2 regions of the Oceanimonas sp. CAM02 genome follow, and region 1 is predicted to be linked to the other one. Evidence: riboswitches for the same ligand, from Rfam matches in the RefSeq annotation. Region 1 holds a riboswitch; the other holds the start of a gene.
The links. Region 1 has a riboswitch for thiamine pyrophosphate ahead of thiC (phosphomethylpyrimidine synthase ThiC). Riboswitches for the same ligand answer to the same signal wherever they lie in the genome.
Positions count from the first base shown of each region.

Region 2: another riboswitch for thiamine pyrophosphate. It lies ahead of thiD (bifunctional hydroxymethylpyrimidine kinase/phosphomethylpyrimidine kinase); the one in region 1 lies ahead of thiC (phosphomethylpyrimidine synthase ThiC).

Region 1 covers NZ_JAWJBK010000038.1:26,752-36,759, forward strand. Annotated here, with positions in the region: gene thiC (phosphomethylpyrimidine synthase ThiC) at 1-1,862, opposite strand, end outside; TPP riboswitch at 1,937-2,039, opposite strand; gene menA (1,4-dihydroxy-2-naphthoate octaprenyltransferase) at 2,137-3,009, opposite strand; gene R0I78_RS13825 (o-succinylbenzoic acid (OSB) synthetase) at 3,124-4,035, shown strand; gene R0I78_RS13830 (exoribonuclease II) at 4,143-6,122, shown strand; gene cysP (thiosulfate ABC transporter substrate-binding protein CysP) at 6,286-7,293, shown strand; gene cysT (sulfate/thiosulfate ABC transporter permease CysT) at 7,297-8,139, shown strand; gene cysW (sulfate/thiosulfate ABC transporter permease CysW) at 8,139-8,978, shown strand; gene cysA (sulfate/thiosulfate ABC transporter ATP-binding protein CysA) at 8,984-10,008, shown strand, end outside.
Region 2 covers NZ_JAWJBK010000005.1:20,294-30,301, reverse strand. Annotated here, with positions in the region: gene polA (DNA polymerase I) at 1-1,046, shown strand, start outside; TPP riboswitch at 1,308-1,409, shown strand; gene thiD (bifunctional hydroxymethylpyrimidine kinase/phosphomethylpyrimidine kinase) at 1,446-2,252, shown strand; gene R0I78_RS01645 (putative monovalent cation/H+ antiporter subunit A) at 2,451-4,748, shown strand; gene R0I78_RS01640 (Na+/H+ antiporter subunit B) at 4,748-5,176, shown strand; gene R0I78_RS01635 (Na+/H+ antiporter subunit C) at 5,177-5,524, shown strand; gene R0I78_RS01630 (Na+/H+ antiporter subunit D) at 5,521-7,023, shown strand; gene R0I78_RS01625 (Na+/H+ antiporter subunit E) at 7,020-7,493, shown strand; gene R0I78_RS01620 (monovalent cation/H+ antiporter complex subunit F) at 7,497-7,772, shown strand; gene mnhG (monovalent cation/H(+) antiporter subunit G) at 7,762-8,136, shown strand; gene R0I78_RS01610 (response regulator) at 8,145-8,540, opposite strand; gene R0I78_RS01605 (response regulator) at 8,562-9,716, opposite strand; gene R0I78_RS01600 (diguanylate cyclase) at 9,713-10,008, opposite strand, start outside.

The sequences.
Region 1 (10,008 bases):
ACGATTTCAGGCTGGCCGTCCATACCCACCAGCTGCACTGCTATGTTGTTTTCCAGGCTGGCGGCGTAGTCGCGCACGTCCTGAGTGATCTTCATGGAGCAGAACTTGGGTCCGCACATGGAGCAGAAGTGCGCCACCTTGCCCGATTCCTGAGGCAGGGTTTCGTCGTGATATTCCCGGGCGGTTTCCGGATCCAGCGCCAGGTTGAACTGATCGTGCCAGCGAAACTCGAAACGCGCCTTGGACATGGCGTTGTCACGAATTTGCGCGCCCGGGTGGCCCTTGGCCAGATCGGCGGCATGGGCGGCGATCTTGTAGGTGATCAGACCCTGCTTCACGTCTTCCTTGTTGGGCAGCCCCAAGTGCTCCTTGGGAGTAACGTAACAGAGCATGGCACAGCCGTACCAGCCGATCAGCGCCGCACCGATACCAGAGGTGAAGTGGTCGTAACCCGGGGCGATGTCGGTGGTCAGCGGGCCAAGGGTATAGAAAGGCGCTTCGTGGCAGTGCTCGAGTTGCTCTTCCATGTTGCGCTTGATCATGTGCATGGGAATGTGACCCGGGCCTTCAATGATCACCTGCACGTCGTATTCCCAGGCGATCTTGGTCAGCTCACCCAGCGTATGCAGTTCGGCGAACTGAGCCTCGTCGTTGGCATCGGCCACCGAGCCCGGACGCATGCCGTCACCCAGTGACAGGGACACATCGTAAGCGGCACAGATTTCACAGATTTCACGGAAGTTCTCGTAGAGGAAGCTTTCCTTGTGGTGAGTGAGGCACCACTTGGCCATGATGGAGCCACCGCGGGACACAATGCCGGTCACCCGCTTGGCGGTCATGGGCACATAGCGCAGCAGCACGCCGGCGTGAATGGTGAAGTAGTCCACGCCCTGCTCGGCCTGCTCGATCAGAGTGTCGCGGAACACTTCCCAGTTCAGGTCTTCGGCCACGCCGTTCACTTTTTCCAGGGCCTGGTAGATGGGCACGGTGCCGATGGGAACCGGGCTGTTGCGCAAAATCCACTCACGGGTTTCGTGAATGTAGCGGCCGGTGGACAGATCCATGACGGTGTCGGCACCCCAGCGGGTGGACCACACCAGTTTTTCCACTTCTTCTTCAATGGAAGAGGTCACTGCCGAGTTGCCGATGTTGGCGTTGATCTTCACCAGGAAGTTGCGGCCGATGATCATGGGCTCGGCTTCCGGGTGGTTGATGTTGGCGGGAATGATGGCGCGGCCTTCGGCCACTTCCTTGCGCACAAATTCTGGGGTGATGTTTTCCGGCAGATTGGCACCAAAGCTCTCGCCCTTGTGCTGCCTGAGCAGCAGTTCGTCCCGCACCCGCTCACGGCCCATGTTTTCGCGAATGGCGATGTATTCCATCTCGGGAGTGATAATGCCTTTGCGGGCGTAGTGCATCTGGGTCACGCACTGACCGGCCTTGGCCTTGCGCGGCTTGGGCAGGTGCTCAAAGCGCAGGTGATCCAGGCCATCGTCGGCCATGCGCTGCTGAGTAAACTCGGAGGTGACGCTTTCCAGCTCTACGGTGTCGTTACGCTCCAGAATCCAGTCCCGGCGCAGCTGGTGCAGACCCTTGCGCACATCAATTTCAGACTCGGGATCACCATAGGCACCTGAGGTATCGTATACCGGTACCGGATCGTTGGGCTCGAAAATCGGGTTTTCTTCAGTGCCGCCCTTGTAGCTGTCGGCCAGGGCGATTTCGCGCATGGCGACTTTTATGTCGGGGCGTGAGCCGTCGAGATAAATGCGGGAGGAATTCGGAAAGGGTTCGCCCTTCAGGTTGTGAATATATTCCTGGGCCTGGCTGCGAACTTCACGACGGTTTACTTTTGTTGACATAGCAATCTCACTTTTGCGTCCATTTGGTGAAATGCTTGTCGGGAGTGTTGATAAAGAACTGCCTACATCCGGTGGCGGGTTCTTTACTTGCTTCCCTTCGCAGGTATTAGCCTGATCAGGTTCAACGGATCCCGCTTTCGCGGTCTCAGCCCCATGAGGGCACTCCGACAAGATGGTCGCAGTATAACCAGACCGAGTTCACAAAAGCAAAGATGATTCATTGCCAGGCAACAGCCAAAATGGCACCGGGCCGTTACTTTTTTGCATAAACCACTCAGGACGTTACCAGCCCCAATGCCAGACCCACGGTCAGAATCAGGGTACCTTTGGCAGTGAGCGCCAGTGCCCGGTTCAGCTCGGTGCCTTCCCGGGTCAGCACCAGCTTCAGCCCTTGGGCAAGCGGCCACAGCCCCAGCAGCGCCAGATACCCCCAGCCGGTCATCAGCCGTTCGGCTGCCAGCACCGCCAACGCCAGCAGCCCGGCCTGCCAGGCCCGTGCCCGGGGCAGCCCCAGCCGTAAAGCAAGCGTGTGTTTGCCCGCCTGAGCATCACCCGCCAGGTCACGAATATTGTTGATATTGAGCACCGCCATCGACAGCAAGCCTGCCACCAGCGCCGCCCAGCTGCCGGCAGCGGCAAGCTCCGGCCGCATCAGCCAGCCAGTGCCCAGCACCGCCACCGGACCAAAGAACACAAATACTGCCGCATCGCCCAGCCCGGAATAACCATAGGGCCGCCGGCCCAGGGTGTAGCCCAGCGCCGCCAGCACAGATAATGCCCCCAGCAGCAAAAAGCCCAGCCAGGCGGCAAGGTCGTGACCCAACGCCAGGGTCAGCAGCGCCAGTCCGCTTGTCAGAGCCAGTAAAATCACCACTACTATGGCCCGGCGCAGCTGAGCCACCGACACTTGCCCCGAGGCCAGCACTCGTACCGGGCCGGTGCGCTCATGGCCATCTGTGCCACGCAGACCGTCACCGTAATCGTTGGCCAGATTCGACAGAATCTGCAGTAACAAGGCCGTGAGCAGGGCCAGGGCCAGCACACCAACATTTACAGTGCCGGCACTGGCGGCTCCCAACACAATGGAAGCCACCGCCAGCGGCAGGGTTTTGGGCCGAATGGCCAGCAGCCAGATGTTCAGGGGCATCACAAACACAATTCCGCTTATATAAAGCGCTCCATGATACTCAATAAACACCGCTGTTGCTTACTGTGTCGGCATGTTACCTTTATGTGAAAATAAGTATGAGAGCGCCTGTTTATGTCTGTTTCCGTATATCGTTATGCCCTGCCGCTGACCAAAGAAAAAGTGATCGACGGCGTTGCCGTGCGCCGCCGCCGTGGCTTGTATATATGTATTAACGGTCACTGGGGCGAGGTGGCACCCCCGGTCACCGCCGATATAGCAGCAACAGAAACCGAACTGCTGACCGCCTGCGCGCGGCTGGAACAAGGCCTTGAGCATACAGCCACCTCACCCTGGGTGCGCTTTGGACTGGGTTGCGCGCTCACGCCACTCACAGCAGCACCCGCTCCCAGCCTGCCGCTGCTGGAAGGCGAGCGCGAAGCCATTATTCGTGCCTGGCGCTGCCGCAGGGAGCACCCTGTTCAAGCCTGGCTGACCCTGACCGGCGATGTGCAGCTTGACGCCGGCCTGGTGCGCGAGCTGTCCATTCTGGTGCCCGGCCTCAGGCTGGTGCTGGATGCCGGCGGCCGGCTCAGCGAAGTACAGCTGGCTGAACTGTGGCGACATACCGGTGGCCGCGCTACCGACTGGCTGCTGGACCCCGGTGCCAGCGCGGCCGACACTCAGACGCTTGCCCAACGACATGGCTGGCCGGTGGCCATCAGTGCTGATCGCTGTGGCGGTAAACTCCCGGCGGTGTTTGAAGGGCTGAAAGCACTGGTACTGCGCCCCTCCCTGCTGGGCGAGCCGCCTCTGTGCCGGCAATGGGCCAATACGGCACTAGCGCAAGGGCTGCAGGTGATGCTGGCGGGCAATCTGGAAAGCGGCCTGGCCAATCAGCATATTGCACAACTGGCGGGGGAGCTGACACCGGACAGCCCGGCTCAGGTCGACGGCCTGCGTTATTTGCTGCACAACGGCGTGAATACGGAAGGGCAGCCGCAGGCGCAAAACCTCACCCTGATTTACGGCCCGGACTGTTTATAAAACCGCCATAAAATGCGCACCAAATTGGTGCAAAAGGCAAGGTTTTCTTGGCATTATGCGGGTAAATCCGTATAGTCAGGCCGATATTTCGACAGGTTCCCAAACACATGTTTCAAGACAATCCCCTGCTGGCTCAGCTCAAGCAACAAATCCGCGACACCCTTCCCACCAAGGAAGGCATGGTCAAAGGCACCTCCAAGGGCTTCGGCTTTCTCGAAGTCAGTGACAAGGAAAGCTATTTCATTCCGCCCCCTCACATGAAAAAGGTGATGCATGGCGATCACATTACCGCCGTGCTGCGCACCGAGAACGACAAGGAGATGGTGGAGCCCGAGACCCTGATCGAGCCCGGCCTGACCCGCTTTGTGGCCCGGGTGAAGTGGTTCCGTGACCGGCTCAATATTGTGCCCGATCACCCGCTGATGAAAGACGCCATCAAGGCTCGCACCATCAAGGGGATGAACGACAAGGACCTGAAAGATGGCGACTGGGTGCTGGCGGATCTCAAGCGTCACGCCCTGAAAGACAATGGCTTTTTTGCTGATGTGGTGGAAGTGATTGCCGGCGTGGAAGACCCCATTGCCCCCTGGTGGGTGGTGCTGGCCCGCAATAGCCTGGCCAACCAGGCCCCTCAGGACCGGGAACAGTGGGAGCTGCTGGACGACACTCTGCCCCGCCAGAACCTGACCGAAGTGCCCTTTTTCACCATCGACAGCGAGTCCACTCAGGATATGGACGACGCTTTGAGCGTGAAAAAGCTGGATGACGGCGGCTGGGAGTTGCTGGTGGCCATTGCCGATCCCACCGCTTATGTAGCCCACGACAGCGACATGGACAAAGTAGCCGCCGAGCGCGCCTTTACCGTGTATTTGCCGGGCCGCAACATTCCCATGCTGCCGCGCACCCTGGCCGACGAGCTGTGCTCCCTGAAGGAAGGCGAAGATCGCCACGCCCTTTGCGCCCGCATTCATATTAACGCCGACGGCAAAGTGGCCGACAACGCCGACTTTTTTGCCGCCCGCATTCGCTCCCACGCCCGCCTGGCCTATAACAAGGTCTCCGACTGGATTGAAGGCACCGGCGACTGGCAGCCCGAAAGCGAAGTGATTGCCGAGCAGTTGCGCGAGCTGAACACCATGACCCTGGCCCGCAACAACTGGCGCAGCACTCACGCCATTGTGTTCCCGGACCGCCCCGACTTCCGTTTTGAACTGGACGATGCCAGCAACGTGGTGGCCATTCACGCCGATCACCGCCGCATTGCCAACCTGATGGTGGAAGAGTCGATGATTGCCGCCAACCTGGCCTGCGGCAACTGGCTGACCAAACACTGCGGCACCGGTGTATTCAACGTGCACGCCGGCTTTGATGAAGAAAAACTGGCCCAGCTGCAGGAACTGCTGAAAGAGCATGATGCACCGGTAGACCTCGACAGAATCACCACCCTGGAAGGTTTCTGTGAGCTGCGCCGCTGGCTGGATAGCCGCGACACCAGCTATCTGGACAACCGGGTGCGCCGCTTCCAGTCTTACGCCGCCATGAGTACGGCTCCGGGTGAGCACTACGGCCTGGGTCTGGACGCCTACGCCACCTGGACCTCGCCCATTCGTAAATACGGCGACATCATCAACCACCGGCTGATCAAGGCCATTCTGGCCGAGAAGGCCCACGATGCTCACGCGCCCAACGCCGAGCTGGCCGTGCACCTCTCGGAGCAACGCCGCATGCACCGCCGTGCCGAGCGCGACATTGCCGACTGGCTGTATGTGCGCTATCTGCAGCCGGCGGTGGCTGGCGGCCATGTGTTTGATGCCGAGATTATCGACATCGGCCGCGGCGGCGTGAAGCTGCGCCTGCAGGAAAACGGTGCCGTGGTGTTTATGCCGTCCTCCCTGATCCTGCCCAACCGGGATCGGCTGGAATGCAGCTGGGACGACGGCCGCGTCTATCTCGACAAGCAGCCGGTATACGAGCTGGGCCAGCGCATTCAGGTGATCCTGACCGAGGCTATCGAGGACACCCGCTCGCTGATCGCCAAACCGGCTATTCCGCTGGTACCGGAGAAGCAGGAAAAACCCGCTTCCTGAGCGGAATTCTGATACTGAAAAGGCCTGCACATGCAGGCCTTTTTTGTCCCTTATATCCACCCTTGCTTATATATTCCAAAAGAAACTATCAAAGATGGTTTAAATATCTTTTGCGCATATTAGAATCGATTACAGTTTCTTCATTTTTGTTTGGAGTTGAATCATGCGCAAATCCCTTCTGGCTTCCGTGCTATTTGCTGCCGGCATCAGTGCTACCGCCCTGCCGCTGCAGGCCAAGGAGCTGCTGAACAGCAGCTATGACATCGCCCGCGAGCTGTTTGCTGAAATCAACCCGGTGTTCGTAAAACACTGGCAGGAGCAAACCGGTGAGACCCTGGAGATCAAACAGTCTCACGCCGGCTCGTCCCGCCAGGCCCAGGCCATTTTGCAGGGCCTGCGCGCCGATGTGGTGACCTATAACCAGACCACAGACGTGGACGTGCTGCACCAGAAGGGCAAGCTGATCCCCGAAGACTGGAAGGCCCGCCTGCCCAACGACAGCTCTCCTTACTACTCCACCATGGCGTTTCTGGTGCGCAAGGATAACCCCAAGCAGATCGCAGACTGGGATGACCTGACCCGGGAAGACGTGCAACTGGTGTTCCCCAACCCGAAAACCTCCGGCAATGGCCGTTATACCTATCTGGCCGCCTGGGGTGCCGCTCACAAGGCCTTTGATGGCAACGACGCCAAGATTCGCGAGCACATGGGCAAGCTGGTGAAACAGGTTGCCGTGTTCGACACCGGCGGTCGCGGTGCCACCACCACCTTTGTGGATCGGGGCATTGGTGATGTGCTGATCACCTTTGAATCGGAAGTGAACAACATTATCGCCCAGTACCCGGATCAGGCCTTTGAGCGGGTGGTACCGCCGGTGGATGTGCTGGCCGAGTTTCCGGTGACCTGGATTGACCGCAACGTGGAGCGTAACGACACCGCCGGCGCCGCCAAAGCCTATCTGGAGTTCCTCTACACCCCAGAGGCCCAGCGCATTCTGGCCAGCTACAACTACCGGGTGCATAACGAAGAAGTGGCCGCCGAAGTGGCCGATCAGTTCCCGGCCACCGAGCTGTTTACCGTGGAAGAGATCTTTGGTGGCTGGGAGCAGGCCATGCAGGATCACTTTGCTAACGGCGGCAGCCTGGATCAGCTGCAAGCCGAGGCCCGCTAAGCCATGGCGGCGTTGCTGGGTGCTTCCAGGCGGGTGCTGCCGGGCTTTACCCTGAGCCTGGGCACCAGCCTGCTGTTCGTCAGCCTGATCATATTGCTGCCGCTCACCGGGCTAGTGATGAACACCAGCCAGATGGGCTGGGAGCAATATTGGCAGGTGGTGACAGACCCGCGGGTGGTGGCTACCTACAAGGTGACCCTCAGCGCCGCCGCCGTGGCCAGCCTGTTCAACATGGCCTTTGGCCTGCTGATGGCCTGGATCCTCACCCGCTACCGTTTTCCCGGCCGGGCCCTGCTCGACGGCCTGATGGACCTGCCCTTTGCTCTGCCCACGGCGGTGGCAGGCCTGACCCTGGCCTCGCTGTTTGCCACCAATGGCTGGTACGGTGCCTGGCTGGCAGAGCTGGGTATCAAGGTGTCCTACACCTGGGTGGGCATAGTGGTGGCCATGGTGTTTACCAGCGTGCCCTTTGTGGTGCGCACCGTGCAGCCGGTGCTGGAAGACCTGGGCCCGGAATATGAAGAAGCCGCCGCCACCCTGGGGGCCAGCCCCTGGCAGGCCTTTACTCGCGTGGTGCTGCCCGAGCTGCGGCCGGCGCTGTTTACCGGCACTGCGCTGTCATTTACCCGCAGTCTGGGGGAGTTTGGCGCCGTCATCTTTATTGCCGGCAACATGCCCTGGCAGACCGAAATCACTTCGCTGATGATCTTTATTCGGCTGCAGGAGTTCGACTATGCCGCCGCCAGCGCCATTGCCAGCCTGGTGCTGCTGGCCTCGTTTGTGCTGCTGTTTACCATCAACACTCTGCAAAGCCGCTTTATGCGCCGCATTCGAGGTAACGCCTGATGGAACAGACGCTCACGCTCAGGGCTTCCCGCCCCTGGGGCCGCTGGCTGCTGATTGGCACCGGCGTGGTACTGACCCTGCTGTTGCTGGTGGTGCCGATGATTGCCATCTTTGCCGGCGCGCTGGCCGCCGGTGTGGGTGGTGTGATTGACAACCTGGCTGAGCCCGACATGCTGCACGCCATTGGCCTGACCCTGATGGTGGCGGCCATTACCGTGCCCATCAACCTGGTGTTTGGCACCCTGCTGGCCTGGCTGGTCACCCGCTTTCGCTTTCCCGGCCGTCAGCTGCTGCTGACCCTGATGGACGTGCCCTTTGCGGTGTCACCTGTGGTGGCCGGCCTGCTTTATCTGCTGATGTACGGCGTAAACGGCCCGGTGGGCGGCTGGCTCGACAGCCACGATATGCAGCTGATGTTTGCCTGGCCCGGCATTGTGATGGTGACGGTGTTCGTAACCTGCCCCTTTGTGGTGCGCGAGCTGGTGCCGCTGATGAGCAGCCAGGGCACCGACTCGGAAGAGGCCGCCGTGCTGCTGGGTGCCAGCGGCTGGCAGCTGTTCCGTAAGGTCACTCTGCCCAATATTCGCTGGGCGCTGCTTTATGGCGTGATCCTCACCAATGCCCGGGCGGTGGGCGAATTTGGGGCCGTGTCTGTGGTGTCCGGCGGCATTCGCGGTGAAACCAATACCCTGCCCCTGCATGTGGAGCTGCTGCATCAGGACTATAACGCCGTGGGTGCCTTTACCGCCGCCGCCCTGCTGACGCTGATGGCAGTGGTCACCCTGATGATTAAATCTTATCTCGAGTGGCGTCTGCACAACGCCAGTGAACAGGAGTAACCGGCATGAGCATTCGCATTGACGGCATTCAAAAGTCCTTTGGCAAGACCCGAGTACTGCACGATATCAATCTGGATCTGCCCAGCGGTCAGCTGGTGGGTCTGCTGGGGCCGTCGGGCTCGGGCAAGACTACGCTGCTGCGCATTATTGCCGGGCTGGAGCAGGCCAATGCCGGCCGCATTCACTTCAGCGGCACCGAAGTGACCGGGCTGCACGCCCGGGATCGCAAGGTAGGCTTTGTGTTTCAGCATTACGCCCTGTTCCGCCATATGACGGTGTTCGACAACATCGCCTTTGGTCTGACCATTAAACCAAAGAAAGAGCGTCCGTCCGCCGCCGAGATCAAAATCCGGGTGGGCAAGCTGCTGGAAATGATCCAGCTGTCGCACCTGGCCGACCGCTTTCCGTCCCAGCTGTCCGGTGGCCAGCGCCAGCGGGTGGCGCTGGCCCGGGCGCTGGCGGTGGAGCCACGGGTGCTGCTGCTGGACGAGCCCTTTGGTGCCCTGGATGCGCAGGTGCGCAAGGATCTGCGCCGCTGGCTGCGCCGGCTGCACGACGATCTGCACTTTACCAGTGTATTCGTGACTCACGATCAGGAAGAGGCGCTGGATGTGTCGGATCAGGTGGTGGTGATGAGCCAGGGCCGCATTGAGCAGATTGGCAGCCCCAACACCGTCTGGCAGCAGCCCGCCAGCCGCTTTGTGCTGGAGTTTCTGGGCGAGGTGGCCAAAATCGACGGCGAGCTGGCGGATGGCCGTTTTCGCGTGGGCGAACATGGCCTGGCACTGCCGGCGGCGACGCAGCATAACGGCGCTGCCAGCTGGTATCTTCGCCCCCACGAGATAGGCCTGCAGGCCGAGGCAAGCAGCAGCCATCCACTGCCGGTGCGGGTCACCGACGTTAACCCTCGCGGTGCCCTGGTGCACCTGGAGCTCGAGCCCGCCGGCTGGCCGGGCCCGCTGCTGGAAGCCGAACTGCCCCAGCATCAGCTGAGTAATGTGGCGCGGGGCCAGACTCTGTATCTGGGTGG
Region 2 (10,008 bases), on a different contig from region 1:
CTCCCAAGCAGCTTGGCGAGATTCTGTTCACCAGGCTGGAACTGCCGGTGATCAAAAAAACGCCCAAGGGTGCGCCTTCTACCGCCGAAGAAGTACTGCAGGAGCTGGCGCTGGATTACCCCTTGCCCAAATTACTGATGGAATACCGGGTACTTAGCAAGCTCAAGTCCACTTATACCGACAAGCTGCCCCAGATGATGAATGAGCACAGCGGCCGGGTGCATACCTCTTATCATCAGGCTAATACTGCCACCGGCCGGTTGTCGTCGTCAGATCCCAACCTGCAGAACATTCCCATCCGCACACCGGAAGGACGCCGCATTCGCCAGGCCTTTGTGGCTGAAAAGGGCTACAAGCTGGTAGCGGCAGACTACTCCCAGATAGAGCTGCGCATTATGGCGCATCTGTCTCAGGACAAGGGACTGCTCACGGCCTTTGCTGAAGGTCAGGATATTCACAGGGCCACCGCCGCCGAGGTGTTTGGTGTGGATCTTGAAGCGGTGACCAGCGAACAGCGCCGCCGGGCCAAAGCCATTAACTTTGGCCTGATCTACGGCATGAGCGCTTTTGGTTTGGCCCGTCAGCTGGGCATTGGCCGGAATGAAGCCCAGGAATACATGAATATCTACTTTGAACGTTATCCGGGTGTGCTGCGCTATATGGAAGAAACCCGCGAGCAGGCCAGCGAGCTGGGCTATGTGTCCACCCTGTTTGGCCGTCGCCTGTATCTGCCGGAGATCAAATCCAAAAACGGTGCCCGGCGCAAGGGCGCTGAGCGCGCCGCTATCAACGCTCCCATGCAGGGCACGGCGGCCGATATCATTAAAAAAGCCATGGTGCTGGTAAACGACTGGATAACACAGTTACCCGAAGACGATGTGCGTATGCTGATGCAGGTTCACGATGAACTGGTATTTGAAATTCGCGAAGACAAGGCAGAAGATTACCGGCAGAAAATTTGCGAACTGATGCAGCAGGCGGCCAGTCTGGATGTGCCGCTGCTGGTGGAAGCCGGTGTGGGTGATAACTGGGATCAGGCTCACTAATGCGATAAAAAATAACGATAGTGAAATAAACTTACGTTATAGTGGCAGCAGGTACAGAGGCAGTAGTCCATGCTGCCAAGCTTTTTGCATTTTATTAATATGCTGCTCAGGCCGCCTTCAGCGTTTTTAGCTGAGGGCGTTTTTTTTGCCTGCAATCCACCTCTTCTTTTGTATACAACAAAAAATTTATGTTACTAAATTACAGTTGGTGTGTTTCAACTCTGCCGGCTGGCAATTAAACGGTGGGCTGGGTATGATTTCTGTCATTGGTCGGGGTGCCGAAAGGCCGAGATGGCAATTGTTGCCGAACCCGTTGAACCTGATCCAGCTCATACTGGCGTAGGGAACCGATGGCTGTGGCCTTATGGTTTTCACGCCCAGATAAAGGACCATAAGGACATGCACAGCAGCAAAGCCATTATTCTTTCCATTGCCGGCTCCGACAGCGGCGGCGGTGCCGGCGTTCAGGCCGACATTAAAGCCATCTCCGCCACTGGCGGTTACGCTTGTTCGGTGATTACCGCCATTACCGCTCAGAACACGCAAAAAGTCTCGGCGGTACATCCGGTTCCCCAGGATATGATTCGCGCCCAGCTGGAGGCGGTATTCAGTGATCTGCCGGTAGCTGCGGTCAAGGTAGGTATGCTGGGTGATGCAGATACCATTAATACGGTGGCTGACGCGCTTGAGGCCTACCGGCCTCAGCACCTGGTAGTGGACCCGGTCATGGTCAGTGCCAACGGCGATATGCTGCTGGCTCCTGACGCAGTGAACAGTCTCAAACAGCGGCTGTTGCCGCTGGCGGATGTGATCACCCCCAATCTGCCGGAGGCTGCCTGCCTTACCGGCAGGGACATACCCGCGTCACTGCGGGAAATGGAGCCGCTGATCGCTGCCCTGAGCGAGCTGGAGTGCCGGGCTGTGCTGCTGAAAGGTGGTTTTTTGCAGCAGGAGCCGCGCAGCCCCGACTGGCTGATCAACGGTGCCGATGTGCGCTGTTTTGATACTCCCCGCGTGATTACCGCCAACACCCATGGCACCGGCTGCACCCTGTCCGGCGCATTGGCGTCCTATTTGGCTCAGGGCCTGGAGCTTGAGCTGGCGGTAGCGTCTGCCAAGCATTATATCGAAAGAGCCATTGAAGCCGGCGCTCGTCTGAAAGTAGGGCAGGGCCGGGGGCCGGTGGAGCATTTTTTTGCCCGCTGAACACAGTGCAAATGTCCCGGCCCGCTTGCGTCCGGCCGGGGCGGCTTGTAGTATTCCTTGCGATGATAATCAATAACAACGAATTAACGCATTGATCGTTAATCGAAATAAGTCACTGCTATAGTCTGCATTCTAAGTCTCTCCTTTCTATTTGCCGATCCTTACGCCCCTGAACGGGCCTGAAAAGGAGCCTTGCGTATGCTTGTTGCCGTTTTGGCAGGTTTTGTTCTCGCCGCCCTGGTGCCCATGTTGAGCTCCCGGCTGGGCCAGTATATTGGCTGGTTTCTGGCGGTATTACCCGCGAGTCTGTTTGTTTATTTTGCCGGTTTCTGGCCTCTCATTACCGCGGGTGAGACGCTTCAGTTTCACTATCAGTGGATTCCCAGTCTTGATATCGGCCTGAGTTTTCTGCTCGACGGCCTCAGCCTGATGTTTGCGCTGCTGATCACCGGTATTGGTACCTTTATTCTGATCTACGGCGGCCGCTATCTGGAGGGCAACAAGGACAGGCACAAGCTGCTGATGTACCTGCTGGCCTTTATGAGCGCCATGCTGGGAGTCGTGCTCTGTAGCAATTTGATCGGGTTGTTTGTGTTCTGGGAGCTGACCAGTATTACTTCCTATCTGCTGATTGGTTTTAACCATGAGCAGGAAAAGTCGCGCAAGGCGGCGCTGCAGGGCTTGTTTGTCACCATGGGTGGCGGCCTGGCACTGATGACAGGCCTGATCATGCTGGGCTGGATGGCCGGCAGCTATGAGCTGACCGAGGTGCTGGCGCAGGGCCCTGCACTGCAACAGCATCCGCTGTTTTTGCCCATGATGATATTGATCCTGGCGGGCACCTTCACCAAGTCGGCGCAGTTCCCGTTTCACTTCTGGCTGCCCAATGCCATGGCCGCGCCCACGCCGGTCAGCGCCTATTTGCATTCCGCCACCATGGTTAAGGCGGGCGTGTTTCTGATGGCCCGGCTGCAGCCTGTCATGGCGGGCCATGATGCCTGGATGCTGACGCTGTCGGTATTGGGGGCTGTTACCATGACGGTGGGTGCCCTCATGTCGGTATGCAGCACAGATCTGAAACGCATTCTGGCCTATTCCACTATTATGGCGCTGGGCACACTGACCATGCTGATTGGCATCGGCACGCCGGTGGCGCTGAAAGCGGCCATGATTTTTCTGCTGGCTCATGCGTTGTACAAAGGCGCGCTCTTTATGGCTGCCGGTACCCTGGATCATGCCACCGGTACCAAGGATGTGCGCGAGCTGGGCGGCTTGCGTGCCCATATGCCGCATACGGCGCTGTTTTTATGGGTGGCGGCCTTGTCACTGGCGGGTATACCGCCGCTGTTTGGTTTTATTGCCAAAGAGCTGATGTTTGAGGCGGCCTTGGGTGCCCGCGCCCTGTCTGTGCTGCTGGTGGTGCTGGCATTGGTCACGGCTGTGGCTATTGTGGCTGCCAGTGCCCTGGTGGCCATCAAACCTTTCTTCGGCAAGCTGAAACCCACTCCAAAAACGCCTCACGAAGCTCCCCTTGCCATGCGTCTGGGCTTTAGTGCGCTGGCAGTCTTAAGTCTGGTGCTGGGGTTGTTGCCCGGCCTGGCTGAGCCGCTGCTGGCGGCGGCGGTCACTGCCATCAGCGGGGCACCGGCGGGAAATCTGGATCTGGCGCTGTGGCACGGCATTAATCTGCCGCTGCTGTTCAGTGCTGCCGCGCTGGTGGCCGGGGGATTGCTGTACCGTCGCTGGAGCCGTATTTATCAGCCGCTGGGCAAGGTGCTGTATCCACTGGCCTACGGTCCGGAACGGGGCTATGAGCATATGATGGACGGCCTGGTGCGGCTGGCCCGCTGGCAGACCCATGTCCTGCAGAACGGCTACATGACCAACTACATCATGACCATACTGCTGACTACCATAGGTCTGCTGATATATGCCTTCTGGGCGCATGACGCCTTTATCTACTCACTGTCGTTTGAAGGGGTTTATCTCTACGAAGTGGTGATCAGTCTGCTGATGATGGTGGCGGTCATTTATGTCTGCTCCACTCATCTGCGTCTGGGAGCCGTGGCCGCGGTAAGTGTGCTGGGCTTTTCCATGGCGCTGATTTATGTGTTTTTCAGTGCGCCGGATCTGGCTATTACTCAGATATTGGTAGAAACCCTGACGGTCATTCTGCTGGTACTGGTGCTGTTCCGTCTGCCCGGTTTTCAGGATCTTTCCAGCACGCGCACCCGCTGGCGGGATGCGACTGTAGCCGGTGTATTTGGTGTGCTGGTGACCATGATGGTGTTAACCGTGAACCAGTCTTCGCTGGGCGAAGGCATCAGCAGTTACCTGATAGCTAACAGCTATGACATAGCCCATGGCCGCAACATAGTGAACGTGATCCTGGTGGACTACCGGGCGCTGGATACTCTTGGAGAAATTTTTGTGCTGGCGCTGGCAGCCATCGGGGTGAACGCCATGATCCGCTTTCGTTGGGAGGAACACCGCTGATGATAGGCTCGTCTCTGATATTACAGACCGCCACCCGCTTTCTGGTGCCGTTATTGCTGCTGTTTGCGGTGTATCTGCTGCTGCGCGGCCATAACGAACCCGGCGGTGGCTTCATTGCCGGCCTGGTGGCATCCGGGGCCTTTGCTCTGCATATGTTTGCCTTTGATGCCAGCAGCACCCGCAAGCTGATGGGAGTGGAAAGCCAGCTGCTGATGGGTTGTGGTCTGCTGCTGGCGCTGGCCAGCGGTGTGGTGGGCATGGTGCTGAAAGGTCAGCCGTTTTTGTCCAGCCAGTGGTGGACAGTGTGGCTGCCTGGCATTGGTGATCTCAAGCTGAGTACGCCGCTGTTTTTTGATATCGGTGTATTTTTGGTGGTTATCGGTGTGGTGACCACCATTATGCTGTCCCTGGCCAAGGTGGAGGAATAAATGGAAAACCTGTTTGCCTTTGTGGTGGGCGGCCTTTATGCCACCGCGCTTTATATGATGCTGCGACGCAGCGTAGTGAAACTGGTGATCGGCCTTATTATTCTGTCGAATGCCGCTAACCTGCTGATCTTTACCAGCGGCGGTCTGGTGCGGGGCGCGCCACCTCTGATTCCGCAGGGGCTGAGCGTACCGGTGAAAGCCATTGCCGATCCGCTGCCGCAGGCGTTGATCCTGACCGCCATTGTGATCAGTTTTGGGGTGCTTGCCTTTGCCGTGGTGTTGATCCACCGGGCATATGAAGTGATTGGCGCCGATGATGTTAACGAAATGAAGAGCACCGATTCGTGAAACCAGAAGTCGTGATACCCATCCTTATTCCCATGCTGGCAGGGGCCTTGTGTCTTACCTGCTGGCGCTGGCGCAATGTGCAGCGCTGGATTTCCGTATTCTCCGGTGCCGGTTTGCTGGCGGCCTCTGTGGTATTGCTGCAAAAGGTACAGACAGACGGCATTCAGGTGGCCCATATGGGCAGCTGGCCGGCCCCCTATGGCATCAGTCTGGTGGCCGATCTGCTCAGTGCCATTATGGTGGTGGTCACCGGTATTATCGGTCTGGCAGTGGCGATGTATTCGCTGGCCACCATGACCCGCAGCCACGAAGCCTTTGGTTACTATCCACTGCTGCATCTGATGCTGGCAGGCGTAGTAGGGGCTTTTCTTACCGGAGATATCTTCAACCTTTATGTGTGGTTCGAGATACTGCTGATCGCCTCTTTTGGTCTGATGATTCTGGGGGGTGAGCGGGCCCAGATGGAAGGGGCGATCAAGTATGTGACCCTGAACCTGATCTCCTCAGCCATGTTTCTTACCGCGGTGGGGCTGCTCTATGGCTATGCCGGCACCCTGAATATGGCGGATCTGGCGGTGAAGTTGAACGGTGCCGAGCAGTCTGGCCTGGTCACGGTTATTGCCATGCTGTTTCTGGTGGCTTTTGGCATCAAGGCGGCGGCGTTTCCGCTGTTTTTCTGGTTACCAGCGTCTTATCATACGCCACCGGTGGCTATTTCGGCGGTGTTTGCCGGCCTGCTCACCAAGGTAGGGGTCTATGCGCTCTATCGGGTATTCAGCCTGATTTTTGTGCAGGATGCCGGCTTTACCCACGGTACCGTGCTGATGGCCATGGGCATTTTCACCATGGTGAGCGGGGTGCTGGGGGCGGCGGCTCAGTTTGAGGTGCGGCGCATTCTTTCGTTTCACATTATCAGTCAGATTGGCTACATGCTGGTGGGGCTGGCGCTGTTTACGCCGCTGGCCATTGCCGGTGGGGTGTTTTACATTTTTCACCATATTATTGTGAAGACCAATCTGTTTCTGATCAGCGGCATTATGTACCGCTATCACGGCAGTTATGATCTGGCTCACCTGGGGGGGCTGTATCGTTCGGCCCCCTGGCTGGCGGCGCTGTTTCTGGTGCCGGCCATGTCGCTGGCGGGGCTGCCGCCGCTGTCGGGCTTTTTTGCCAAGTTCACCGTGATCAAGGCCGGTGTGATAGAAGGCCACTGGCTGATGGTGACCATGGCGCTGATCGTGGGTTTGCTGACCCTGTATTCGATGATCAAAATCTGGGCCGAAGCCTTCTGGAAAAAGCTGCCCGACGACGCCAAGCCGCTGCGAGGCGAGGGAGATCCGCACCTGTATGTGCTGTATATGCCGGTTGTGGTGCTGGCGCTGATGACCCTGACCATCGGTTTTGGTGCCGAATGGTTTGTGCAGCTGGCCATGGACACGGCGGAGCAACTGACGTCACCGGCGGTCTATATCAATGCCGTGCTGGGAGGAAGCCAATGAAAGCCTTTGGATGGAACATGCTGCTGGCCCTGGCCTGGGTAGTGTTGTCGGGCAACTACACCATCAGCAACCTGGTGGCAGGGGTGTTGCTCAGCTATCTGGTGCTGGCCTATGTGGGCCGGGACAAACCTACCTTTGCCCGCTACTTCGGTAAGGCACCACGCATTATCAACTTTGTGCTTTTCTTTATCTGGGACCTAATAAAGTCTAATGCCCGGGTGGCCTATGATGTGCTGACCCCCACTCACCTGATGCGTCCGGGGGTAATTGCCATTCCGCTGGATCTGAAAGATGAAGGGGGCATTACCATTCTGGCCAACCTGATCACCGCCACGCCGGGCTCGCTGGCGCTGGATGTCTCCAGTGACTGCCGAGTGCTGTATGTGCATCTGATGTATCTGGAAGATGAGTCCCGCCAGCTGGCGGAGTTCAAGGCCCTTGAGGCCCGTGTTATTGATTTGCTGGGATAAGCCATGTTTGAACTTGCTCTTACCCTGTCGTTTGTGTTTTTGAGTCTGGGTCTGGTACTGGCCACGGCACGACTGCTGATTGGCCCCACACTGCCGGATCGGGTGGTGGCGCTGGAGGTAATCGCCTCCATGACCATCGGTTTTATTTTGCTGTACAGCGTGGCCTTTGAGGTGCCGGTATTGATTGATGTGGTTGTTGTGCTGGCACTGACCTCCTTTATGGCGGCGGTGGGCTTTGCCCGCTATCTGGAACGGGGAGGCCAGCGCGATGATGACTGAAATTATTACCGGCAGCCTACTGTTGCTGGGTTCGTTTCTGATGTTGCTGGCGGGCGTGGGCATTTTGCGTATGCCCGACCTGCTCACTCGCATGCATGCCACCAGTAAGGCCGGTGCCTTGGGCGCGGGCCTGATGGCCTGTGCCTTTGCGGTGTATTTTCCTCAGGCCAGCCTGGTGGTGCGGGCGCTGGCGGTGGTGGTGTTTGTGATCATGACGGCGCCGGTGGCGGCCCACGTGCTGGCCCGGGCCGGCTATTTTGTGGGCATCCAGCTATGGGAAGGCACGGTCAAGGATGTGATCAAGGAACGCTACGATCTGAAAACCCACAAGCTCGGCAGCTCGGCGCGCAAGCGCGACGACTAGTCCGTTATCTATATCCCGGCTGCGTGCCAGATGGCCCGGATCTGCTCGGGCAGGGCCATGGGGTCAAAGGGTTTGGCAATCACATCCACGGCCCCCAGCGCTTTGTAGGCGGCAATTTCCTGTGGTTGTATCTTGGCGGTCATAAAAGCCACCGGGGTGTGGGCCAGCGCCGGCTGGCGGCGCAGGGCTGCCAGGGTGCCGGGGCCGTCCATGCCCGGCATCATCACATCCAGCAAAATCATGTCCGGCGCAAACCCGGTGGCCCGGGTCAGTGCTTCTTCACCCGAGGCGCACAGCAACACCGTAAAACCGCCCACCATTTCCAGTGCCAGCCGGGCAATTTCACGAATGTCTTCGTCGTCTTCCACATACAGAATGCGCTCGAGAGTCCTGGTATTTGTCATCAATGCTCTTCCTGATAAGCGTCAGGCTTTGTTCAGCCATTTTTCAAGATCCAGTCCGGCCCGGCGTAATAATCTTTCGGCATCCGGGCCATGGAGTCTGGAAGACACCCGCAGCCCGGCCAGATGCATTACCAGCAGTGCCTTGCGGGTAGCCTGACTGGGCGGCACATGCACAGCGCCAATCAGCTCTCTTAGTGGAATGGGTAACTGCCACTGAATTTTAAGCCGGTTGCCGTAGCGAGGCCCCCACCGTTTGAGTATGTCTTCAATTTTGCTGTCGTCGAGTTTGCCGCCCTGATCAAGATAGTCTTGCAGCGTGCGCAACAGCGCCAGCTCGCCGCAGCGGCATAACAAGCCGGCGGCATGGCAGCTGGCACCATCCAGATCAATACTCAGCGCCATGACCCTGGCAATGGCGGCTACCTGCTCGGCATGGGTCTGATACAGGCTGGCCTGCTCTTTTAATAATGGATGGCGCAATCCCCGGGCAATATTCAGAGCCATGGCCATGGCGCAGTTGAGTGAGGTGGCCACACCCAGAATGGAAATGGCATCCACCGGCCGTGAAATGGCGTTACCACTGCGCTTAAGGGAAATATTGTTGGCCAGCTGCAGCAACCGGGTGACAAGGGCGGTTTCATTTTTCCAGCGGGCAGCCAGTTCGGTGGGCGTTAAGGGGGCTGGCTGATTCAACAGTGGCGTAATTGTCTCTGCGCCAAGCTCGCCGGGCAGCTGCAGCTTTGCTCCCAGTGCCTGCTCCAGCCAGTAGTCCAGAAGGGGTAATGAGGGACTGTCAGACAGCTCGGCGGCATTAATGCGTTCAAACACCGACAATAATCGCTGGTGCAGGGTACTGACATCAAAAGGCTTGGCAATAAAGTCGATCACGCCCAGGTGCAGCGCCCGTTTTACGTTATCCCGATCGGAGCTGGCGCTGACAATAATCACTGGGGTGTGCTCGCTGGACTGCCGAATGGTTCGCACCAGATCCAGGCCATAGCCGTCGGGCAGGCTCCAGTCGCACAATACCAGATCGGCCCCCTGGCGCTGCCAGATATGACGGGCAGCGGTCAGAGTGGCAGCATGGTGGACATGAATGTCCGCCGCCAGTCCGGTGAGAACGGCTTCTATCAGACTGGCGACCAGTTCATCATCTTCAAGCAGTAATACCTTCAATCGGTCACCTGTGTGTCTGTTGCCGGCGAGCTGAGTTCAGCATAATCAGTGACACCGTTTCGTCCGCGTTGTTTCTGAGCATAAAGAGCCGTGTCTGCGGCATAGAGAGCCTGCTCTGCATGGTCAAATTCATTGAGCGCGGCCAGCCCGATACTCACCGTCACTCTGAAGGTGCGACAGGGGCCGTGAAAATCGAGTTCGGCAAAGTCCTGACACAGTTTCTGAAAAAGAGCCCTTGCCTTGCCGGCGTCACAGCCCGGCAGCACGACGACAAATTCCTCACCGCCATAAC